Regions from separate parts of the Nocardia sp. NPDC057353 genome, predicted to be linked through region 2. Evidence: riboswitches for the same ligand, from Rfam matches in the RefSeq annotation. Region 2 holds a riboswitch; the other holds the start of a gene.
The links. Region 2 has a riboswitch for thiamine pyrophosphate ahead of thiC (phosphomethylpyrimidine synthase ThiC). Riboswitches for the same ligand answer to the same signal wherever they lie in the genome.
Positions count from the first base shown of each region.

Region 1 (4,943 bases), on a different contig from region 2:
GACCGACATCGTCGAGGAGCGCGGGGACGCCGGGGTGGCGAAGATCAAGGAACTCACCGGCGGGCTGGGCGGGCACTCGGTGATCGAGGCGGTCGGCACGCAGGAATCCATGGAGCAGGCGATCCGCTCGGCGCGGCCCGGCGGGCACGTCGGCTACGTCGGGGTCTCGCACGACGTGTCGCTCGACGGGATGGAGCTGTTCTTCTCCGGGGTGCACCTGCACGGCGGGCCCGCCCCGGTGCGCCGCTTCCTGCCCGAGCTGATCGAGCTCATCCTGAACGGGGAGATTTACCCCGGCGACGTCTTCGACCTCACGCTCCCGCTGGCCGATGCGGCCGACGGCTACCGCGCCATGGACGAGCGGCGCGCGACCAAGGTGCTGCTCACGGTCTGATCCGCCTGGTCCGAGAGATGCCGGAGACGCGGCGCCGTGCGATCCTTGTCGCGTGGTGTACCGGCACGCCACTCACCGCCGCGGACTCCGGTCGCGATCCGCGCAGCGCTCGCGCAGCGCGGCGGCGCCGGGGCCGGTGAGCTCGGCGCAGTAGGCGGCCCGGCCCGCCATCGCCAGGGTGAGGGCGAGGGTCGGGCCGGTGACCAGTGGGCCGGAGCCCGCGGTGAAGGGGCCGTCGGTGGCCTCCAGCCGCAGCCCCGCCACGGCATCCTTGCTGTTCACCGCGAAATTGCGGGACGCGAAGAAGCGTGCGACCTCGGTGCAGGGCTCGAGGCCGGGGCGGGCGGGCAGGCCGAGCGGCTGCCTGATGTCCTGGGCGTGCACCACGATCTCGCCGAGCCAGGCGGGGGTGTGGCCGCTGGCCGCGGTGGTGCTGTCCAGCACCGAGCGGAAGCGGGCCAGGGTTTCGGCGGGGTCGGCGCCGCGGTGCCGGGCGAGCAGCCGCGCGTTGTGCACGGCGGGGTCGAATCGGGCGCCCGCCATGCTGCGGAGCCAGCGCACCCGCCCGGTGCTCGCGGCGGCGGTGAGGTGCGCGACCACGTCCTCGACGGTCCACTCCGAGCAGAGCGAGCGCGTCGACCACTGCTCCGTGCTCACCTCGGCGAGGTCGTCGGCGAGCGCGCGGCGCTCGGCGTGGATCATGGCCCAGAGGGCGGCCTCGGTCGCGGGCATGGAGTACTCCTGTCGTCGCAGAGAGGACGTCGCCCGCCGCCGGAACTCATCGGTTCACCGCGGCCGTTCGAACCACTGCTTGGCCTTGGCGGGCGCGAGCAGGCAGATCACGGTGATGCCGGTGATCACGCCGAGTAGCCCCGGCGGCTGCATGCTCGCCATCGCGCCGAAGCTGAACAGCGCCTGCAGGCTCGCGAGCACGATCGCGGTGACCCGCAGGCCGTTCCCGGCCGAACCGAATGCGAAGGCCATCCCGGCGGTGATGATCGGCAGCAGGAAACCGGCCGTGAGCTGACCGGCGAGCTCGGCCCGGCCGGTCCCGATCGCCACGCCGATCAGCGCGATCCCGGCGGCGCCCATGAGCCAGGCGACGATCTGCGCGGACCGCACCGAGCCGGGCATGCGCGGCGGCGCGACCGGATACGGCTGATAGAAGGGCGCGCCGGGCCCGGGGTACGCGTTGTACTGCTGCTGCGGATACGCATTGTGCTGCGGCTGCGGATACCCGTTGTGCTGCGGCTGCGGATACCCGTTGTACTGCTGCTGCGGGTAGGCATCGTGCTGCTGCGGGTAGTGGTGGTACTGCTGCTGCGGGGGATGGGGATCCGACACGCTCGTCTTTCCGATCGAGTCCGGGGAGCGCCACCCTGCCGAACCGGCAACCGGCCCGCCCCCCGGCGTAGGAGTGCAGCGTACGACATCGGCGCACCAGGAAATCGCCGGGCTCACCGGGTTTCGATGCTGTCACGAGTCCGAACGTGATCTGTCGCGGGCGTGGCCCCGGGCCGACACTCGACAGCGGGGGCACCGCAACGAGGAGGTCGCGGAGGTGGACGCCGAGGACGATCGGGTGCTGCGGCAGCGGCGCGGCGGGTCGGGGGAGCGGTGGCGCGACATCTACGCGACCCCGGCCGACCGCCCGCCGGTCGAATTCCCCGTGACCTGCGCGCCGCGGATCCCGGACGCGGCCGTATGCGCGCAACTGCGGGAGGTGCGGCTGATCCTGCGCGCGGCCGCGGTCGCGGCGCTGACCGAGGCCGAGTGGGTGCGCCGCGTGCGCGCCACCGGAACCGTCCTGAACCGGGTCCGCGACCCCAGGGGGCGGGTGACCCGGTACTCCGCGCGCACGCACGACCCGCGCTGGGGCTCGCCGGGGACCACGTTCCTCGACCTCGATCTCGGCACCGACCTCGCTCGACCCCTTCATCGCCCGCGGCCTGCGGATCTACGGCCGGGCCGAGCCGCCGGTCGAGCGCACCGGCATGGTGGGGCCGGGCCACTACCTGCGCATCACCCCCGTCGAGTCCTGGAGCTGGAATCTCGACGGCGAGCCGGTCGGCGACCGGTGGTACGACACCAGGCACGCCAGGCACCAGTAGTCTCACCGCGTGGAAGTCGAGATCTACACCGACGGCGCCTGCGCCCCCAACCCCGGCCCCGGCGGCTGGGGCGCGGTGCTCCGCTACGGCACGCACGAGCGCGAGCTCTACGGCAGCGATCCCGGCCCCACCACCAACAACCGGATGGAGCTCATGGCCCCGATCCGGGCGCTGGAGGCGCTGACCAGGCGCTCGACCGTCCGCGTCTACACCGACAGCACCTACGTGCGCAACGGCATCCTCTCCTGGATCCCGAAGTGGAAGGCCAATGGCTGGTTGACCCAGAAGCGGGAGCCGGTCAAGAACGCCGACCTGTGGCAGCGGCTCTCCGCGGCCTGCGCGGGCCACGACGTGGCCTGGGAATGGGTCAGGGGCCACGCCGGGCACCCGGAGAACGAGCGCGCCGACCGGCTCGCCGTGCGCGGCGCCCGCGAGGCCGGTGGCGCGGCCGAGCAGCCGGGCAGCGCCACCCCGCGCGCAGCCCGCGCTCGATCGGCGCGCTAGGCACGCTCGCCGATGCCCACTGCTCCGGGAGGGGACGGCGGCGGCCGACTCGAGGAAGAATGGGGGCGTGAGTGACATGATCAGCCCCCAGCTCGATCCCTAGCGCCATGCCGGACGAGGAAGCGCCGGGCACCGGCGGCAAACGCAGCATGCGCGACCAGCTGCGCCGCAGGTTCGACGGCATGAAGCCCGCCCGCGACGACGACGGCGCCTCGAACGTCGTCCGGTTGCCGCGCCATCCGCGGCGGGTGCCGGACGAGCCCGGCGGCCAGCACCCGAGGCCGTGGCGTCCGGAGAACAGCCGCCCCGGCGACCCGCCCCCGACCCGTCCGGTCACCCGCTCGGAGCTGCAGGCCGAGACCGGCGCGTGGACGCCGCCGCCCGCCGCGCCCGAGGGCGAGCACGAGGCGAAGGTCGTGGAGTTCGGCGCGCGCCCGCGCAGGCGCCCCAACGCCCCGCGCATCGCGCGCCCGCGCCGGATCGAGAAGCGGGACGGGGAGCCGCCCAGCGCGGAGTGAGCCAGGGAACCGCTGGTGGCGGCGGTGCGCGAAACCGCGCTCCCACCGGGGGATCCTGCGCTGCTAAGGTCGGAAACCGTACGACACGGGGTGCTCCGCACGAGCGGGGCTGAGATGAGACCCGAGAACCTGTTCAGGTAATGCTGACGAAGGGATGTCCTGGTTTGCGCACGCAACCCTCCGATACCGCACGCTTCACCGACCACCTCTGGGATCGGACGAAGGAACTCCGCGCCGGCATCGATGACCTCGAGTTCCTGCGCAGGCTGGGCGACGGCACGCTGCCGCTCGAGGTCTTCCGCACCTACGTGGAGCAGGATTCGCTCTACCTCTCCGGCTACTCGAAGGCGCTGGCCCTGCTGGCGGCGAAGTCTCCCGATCCGGAGACCGCGCGGTTCTGGGCCCAGTCCGCAGGCAAGGCGGTCGCGGTCGAGACCGCGCTGCACCAGGACCTGCTCACCGGCGGGCTGATCCCGGAGCGGGCGGACGAGCCGGAGCACTCGACGGCCTGCCTCGGCTACGTCTCCTACCTGATCGCCACCGCCGCCACCGAGTCCTACGCCGTCGGTGCCGCGGCGGCGCTGCCGTGCTTCTGGATCTACGCCGAGGTCGGCCGCGACCTGGCGACGACGGCGGCCGAGGTGCTCGCCGCCGACCCCGAACACCCCTACGCGCAGTGGGTCTCCACCTACGGCGCACCGGAGTTCCAGGAATCCGCAGGCGCGGCCCGCGCGCTGGTGGACGCGGCGGCCGCGACCGCGGGGGCCGCGGAGCTGGCGGCGATGGAGACGGCGTTCGTCATCGCCACCCGCTACGAACTGATGTTCTGGGACACCGCCCTGCACCCGCAGCCGTGGCCCGCCGGATGAGCGGCCGCCTGCGCCGCGCCCTGGCCTGCGCCGTCGCCGCGGTGGCGGTGCTGTCCGCGCTCACCGCCTGCTCGGGCGGTGACCAGGGCCAGACCATCCGGTTCGCGCTCGACTGGACGCCGAACACCAACCACACCGGGCTCTACGTCGCGCTGCAGCGCGGCTGGTTCGCCGACGCGGGCCTCGATGTCGAGGTGCTGCCCTACAACAACACCAGCGTCGGCACGGTCATCGACGCCGGGAACGCCGAGTTCGGGATCAGCACCCAGCGGCAGTCGACCTTCGCGCGGGCGTCCGGCGCGCACACCGTCTCCGTCCTCGCGCCGCTGCGGCACTGGGCGACGGCGATCGGGGTGCGGGCCGACCGCGCCGACATCACCAGCCCGCGCGACCTGGACGGCAAGACCTACGCCGGGTTCGGCGAGCCCGGCGAGGCGGAGGTCCTGCAGCAGGTGATCCGCAACGACGGCGGCACCGGCGAGTTCACCTCGGTCACGCTCGGCACCTCGGCCTACGAGGCGGTCTACTCCGGGCAGGCCGACTTCAC
Region 1 is NZ_JBHVAK010000037.1:59,569-64,511, reverse strand. It holds gene ACFUUZ_RS20020 (zinc-binding dehydrogenase) at 1-394, shown strand, start outside; gene ACFUUZ_RS20015 (maleylpyruvate isomerase family mycothiol-dependent enzyme) at 467-1,126, opposite strand; gene ACFUUZ_RS20010 (hypothetical protein) at 1,181-1,738, opposite strand; gene rnhA (ribonuclease HI) at 2,515-3,009, shown strand; gene ACFUUZ_RS20000 (hypothetical protein) at 3,117-3,527, shown strand; TPP riboswitch at 3,604-3,699, shown strand; gene ACFUUZ_RS19995 (TenA family protein) at 3,692-4,396, shown strand; gene ACFUUZ_RS19990 (ABC transporter substrate-binding protein) at 4,393-4,943, shown strand, end outside.
Region 1: another riboswitch for thiamine pyrophosphate. It lies ahead of ACFUUZ_RS19995 (TenA family protein); the one in region 2 lies ahead of thiC (phosphomethylpyrimidine synthase ThiC).

Region 2 (4,943 bases):
GCGCTGCCGCTCGGCGACGCGAGCGGCCCGGCGATCGTCGGCAAGGACACGCTGTACCGGATCGGCGCCTGGTACACCGAGCACGGCCTCCCGGTGCAGCTCTGCCTGCCGGACCGGCTGGCAGCCACCCCGCCCGGCTGGCACACCTGGAACGAGACCGTGGTGCTCGGCATCGATATCGAGACCATGGTGCTGCCGCAGGGCCCGTCCATGGTGCGGGTCTCGCCCGCGCCGTCGCAGGCCTGGCTGGAGCTGTACCGCTACCGCGGCGGCATTCCTGACCCGCTCGCGGCCCCGCCGCCGCGGCCCGCCGCCGACGTGCTGAACGCCGTCCGGGACGGCACGCTCGGCTTCGCCGTGCTCGGCGTCCCGCAGCCCATCGCGGTGGCGCGCGGCGCGGTCACCACCGCGCCGGACGGGCGGCGCTGGGTGGGGCTCTCCTGCGTCGCGGTCGCCACCGAGCACCGGCGGCACGGGCTCGGCGCGCTGATCTGCGCCGAGCTGCTGCGCTGGGGTGCGGAGCAAGGGGCGGGGTACGGCTACGTCCAGGTGGCCGCGGACAACCGGGACGGGCTCGGGCTCTTCCGGGAGATGGGGTTCGTGGAGCACCACCGCTACCGGTACGCCGCCCCGCGGCACAGCTGAAAGGGAATTCGTGCGGCTCGCGACCTGGAACGTCAACTCCATCCGCTCCCGGATCGACCGGGTGATCGGCTTCCTGGACCGGCACGACGTCGACGTCCTCGCCATCCAGGAGACCAAGTGTCGGGACGACCAGTTCCCGTTCGAGCGGTTCGACGCGGCCGGGTACGAGGTCGCGCACCTCGGTGTGAACCAGTGGAACGGCGTCGCGATCGTCTCCAGGGTCGGGCTCACCGACGTGGAGGAGGCCTTTCCCGGGCAGCCCGGGTTCGACAGGGACGCCGGGGAGTCGCTGCTCGGGGCGCCGGTGGTGGAGTCGCGGGCGCTCGGGGCCACCTGCGGCGGGGTCCGGGTGTGGAGCCTGTACGTGCCGAACGGCCGCGCGCTGGACGACCCGCACTACCGCTACAAGCTGGACTGGCTCGACGCGCTGCGGCGCACCGGCGAGCAGTGGCTGGCCGCCGACCCGGCGGCGAAGATCGCGCTGGTCGGGGACTGGAACATCGCGCCGACCGACGACGACGTCTGGTCGCCGGAGTACTTCGCGAACAAGACCCACACCTCGCAGCCCGAGCGCGACGCCTTCGCGGCCGTTGTCGACGCCGGGTACGCGGATGTCATGCGGCCCTTCGCCCCCGGGCCCGGCGTCTACACCTACTGGGACTACACGCAGCTGCGCTTCGCCAGGAAGGAGGGCATGCGGATCGATTTCGTGCTGGCCTCCCCCGCGCTCGCGGCCGGGGTGACCGACGCGGTGGTCGATCGGCAGGAGCGCAAGGGCAAGGGCGCGAGCGATCATGCTCCCGTGCTCGTCGACTTCACCGACTGAGACGGATCAATGCTGGTAGGAGCGTTTTCCGTTAAAACCGTCCATATGGTCTTGTTCCGCCACGTGACGGGTCGGCGCTGCTAGGGTTACCGCCCATGGGTAGCGAGTCGGCCGTCCGGCCACGGCAGCGGGCACAGCATCTCGGCCCGCAGCGCAGGCGGCCACAGGTCCTCGACACCGCCCTCTCGATCGCGGTCGCCGAGGGGCTCTCCGCCGTCACCATGGCCTCGATCGCGGACCGCATGCGAGTCACCCGCCCGGTCGTCTACGCCTGCTTCGCGGACCGGGTGCAGCTCATCGACGCGCTGCGCAGGCGCGAGGAGAACTACCTCATCCACGACCTGCTGGCCACGCTCCCCGCCCGCGACCTCGGCACCGACGAGACCGCCCTGGTCACCAGCTTCCGCACGCTGCTGCAGCTCACCTCCGCGCGCCCCGAGTCGTGGCGCTTCCTCGCCGAGACCCCGAACCCGGTGATCTCCGAGGAGTTCGGCCGGGGCAGGCGGATCGCGGTGAACCGCTGCACGGCGCTGCTCCGCGGCAGCATGCTCAGCTGGGGCACGGTCGGCGCCGACCGCAAACTGCCGGTGCTGGTCGACCAGTGGTTGGCCGCGGGCGAGGGGGCGGTGCAGACGCTGATGGCCGGTACGACCGACTGGACGCCGGAGGATCTCGGGGATTTCGTCGGGGGGCAGGTCTTCCGGATGCTGCGCGACGCGTAGCGGTAAGGTCGGCCGCGCACAATTTCATCGTCGATGACGGGGGCTCGCACCAGCGGGCTGAGAGGACGGCTAGGGCCGTCGACCGTATGAACCTGACCGGGTAATGCCGGCGTAGGGAGTGACATCGTGACAGCTGTCGACAGCGTGACCACCGGCCCCATCGAGGGCAGTGTGAAGCATTATCTCGAAGTGGACGAGCTGCGGGTTCCGGTGCGCCGGATCCCGCTGAGCAACGGCGAGCACTTCGACGTGTACGACACCTCGGGGCCGTACACCGACGAGACCGCGGCCATCGACCTGGAGGCCGGGCTGCCCGCGCTCCGGGACACCTGGGAGAAGCCCGCGATCGCGGGGCCGCGCACCCAGCTCGCCTGGGCGCGGGCGGGGATCGTGACCCCGGAGATGCGGTTCGTCGCCGCGCGCGAAGGGGTCGAGCCGGAGCTGGTGCGCGCCGAGGTCGCCGCCGGGCGCGCGGTGATCCCGGCCAACCACAACCATCCGGAGCTGGAGCCGACCGTCATCGGCAAGCGCTTCCTGGTGAAGATCAACGCCAATATCGGCAACTCGGCGGTTTCGTCCTCCATCGCCGAGGAGGTGGAGAAGATGGTCTGGGCGACCCGCTGGGGCGCCGACACCATCATGGACCTCTCCACCGGCAGGAACATCCACGAGACCCGCGAGTGGATCCTGCGCAACGCGCCGGTCCCGGTCGGCACCGTGCCGATCTACCAGGCGCTGGAGCGGGTGAACGGTGATCCCACCCGGCTGACCTGGGAGTTGTACCGGGACACCGTGATCGAGCAGGCCGAGCAGGGCGTCGACTACATGACCGTGCACGCGGGCGTGCTGCTGCGCTACATCCCGCTCACCGCGAAGCGGGTCACCGGGATCGTCTCCCGCGGCGGCTCGATCATGGCGGCGTGGTGCCTCGCGCACCACCGGGAGTCGTTTCTGTACACGCACTTCGAGGAGCTCTGCGAGATCCTGGCGCGCTACGACATCACCTTCTCACTCGGCGACGGGCTGCGCCCCGGTTCCATCGCCGACGCCAACGACGCCGCGCAGTTCGCCGAGCTGCGCACGCTCGGCGAGCTCACGGCGATCGCGAAATCGCACGGCGTGCAGGTGATGATCGAGGGCCCAGGGCATGTACCCATGCACAAGATCGTGGAGAACGTGCGGCTCGAGGAAGAGCTCTGCGCGGAGGCGCCCTTCTACACCCTCGGCCCCCTCGCCACCGATATCGCGCCCGCCTACGACCACATCACCTCGGCCATCGGCGCCGCCGTCATCGCCCAGGCCGGGACCGCCATGCTCTGCTACGTCACCCCCAAGGAGCATCTCGGCCTGCCGAACCGGGACGACGTCAAAGTGGGAGTGATCACCTACAAGATCGCCGCGCACAGCGCCGACCTGGCCAAAGCGCACCCGCACGCGCAACAGCGCGATGACGCGCTCTCCCGGGCGCGCTTCGAGTTCCGCTGGCGCGACCAGTTCGCGCTCTCGCTCGACCCCGACACCGCGCGGGAGTACCACGACGAGACCATGCCCGCGGAGCCCGCCAAGACCGCGCACTTCTGCTCCATGTGCGGGCCGAAGTTCTGCTCCATGCGGATCTCGGCGGATGTGCGGGAGTACGCGGAGAAGAACGGTCTCAGCGATGTGGAGGCGATCGAGGCCGGGATGACGGAGAAGTCGGCGGAGTTCGCCGGCAAGGGGGCGCGGGTCTACCTGCCCGTCGTGCCCTGAAGACGCTCGGTCGGCACTGCCGGGAAGGTCATCGAGGTCGCCACGACCGGACCTCGATGACCGCGACCGCGGAGCGGCCTTCACTCTGCTCCGGCACGGCCTCGATGCCGAGGGCTGCGTACCCGCCGGTTCCGACCGGGGGCAGAATCGGCGGTGACGACCAGCGAGAGGACGACGCCGTGACCGACGCCTTCTACCTACCCGACCCGGACGACGGGCAGCGCTTCCACTCGACCGAGTTGACCCGGGGCCCGTGGTCCCCGGACGCGCAGCACGCGGGGCCGCCGTCGGCGCTGCTCGGGCACGTGCTGGAGCGGTGCGAGCCCAAGCCGGGGTTCCAGATCGGGCGGGTGGCGGTGGAGATCCTCGGCCCGGTGCCGCTGGCGCCGCTGACCGCGAAGGCGCGGCTGGTGCGGCCAGGGCGCAGCGTGGAGTTGCTGGAGGCGACGCTGGAGTCCGAGCGCGGGCCGGTGCTGCGGGCGAATGCCTGGCGGTTCAAGCTGGCCGAGCCGGAGCTGGAGCTGCCCGCCGAGTTCCTGCCCAGCGGCACCAGGCCGGGGCCGGAGCAGGCGCCGGAGCCGGAGCCGTTCCCGTCGACGCAGGCGGTCGGCTTCCACACCGGGATCGAATACCGCTTCGCACAGGGCTCGTTCGCGGAGCCGGGCCCCGCGGTGTGCTGGATCCGGCTGAAGTACCCCATCGTCGCGGGCACCACCCCGAGTCCGCTGGAGCGCACCCTGGCCGCCGCCGACTCCGGCAACGGGGTGAGCGCGGTCCTGGACTGGAACGCCTACCTGTTCATCAACACCGACCTCACCGTCACCCTGCACCGCCACCCGGCGGGCGAGTGGGTCTGCCTGGACGCCGTCACCCTCCCGCAGCGGCACGGCATCGGCCTCGCCGAATCCGCGCTCTTCGACGAGAAGGGCCCGCTGGGCCGCAGCACCCAGACCCTGTACCTCGGCCGCCGCTGACATCTCCGGCCGGGCGGAGGCTCACCG
Region 2 is NZ_JBHVAK010000017.1:36,736-41,678, reverse strand. It holds gene ACFUUZ_RS11385 (GNAT family N-acetyltransferase) at 1-645, shown strand, start outside; gene ACFUUZ_RS11380 (exodeoxyribonuclease III) at 656-1,471, shown strand; gene ACFUUZ_RS11375 (TetR/AcrR family transcriptional regulator) at 1,567-2,193, shown strand; TPP riboswitch at 2,220-2,329, shown strand; gene thiC (phosphomethylpyrimidine synthase ThiC) at 2,317-3,942, shown strand; gene ACFUUZ_RS11365 (thioesterase family protein) at 4,122-4,916, shown strand; gene ACFUUZ_RS11360 (TetR/AcrR family transcriptional regulator) at 4,938-4,943, opposite strand, start outside.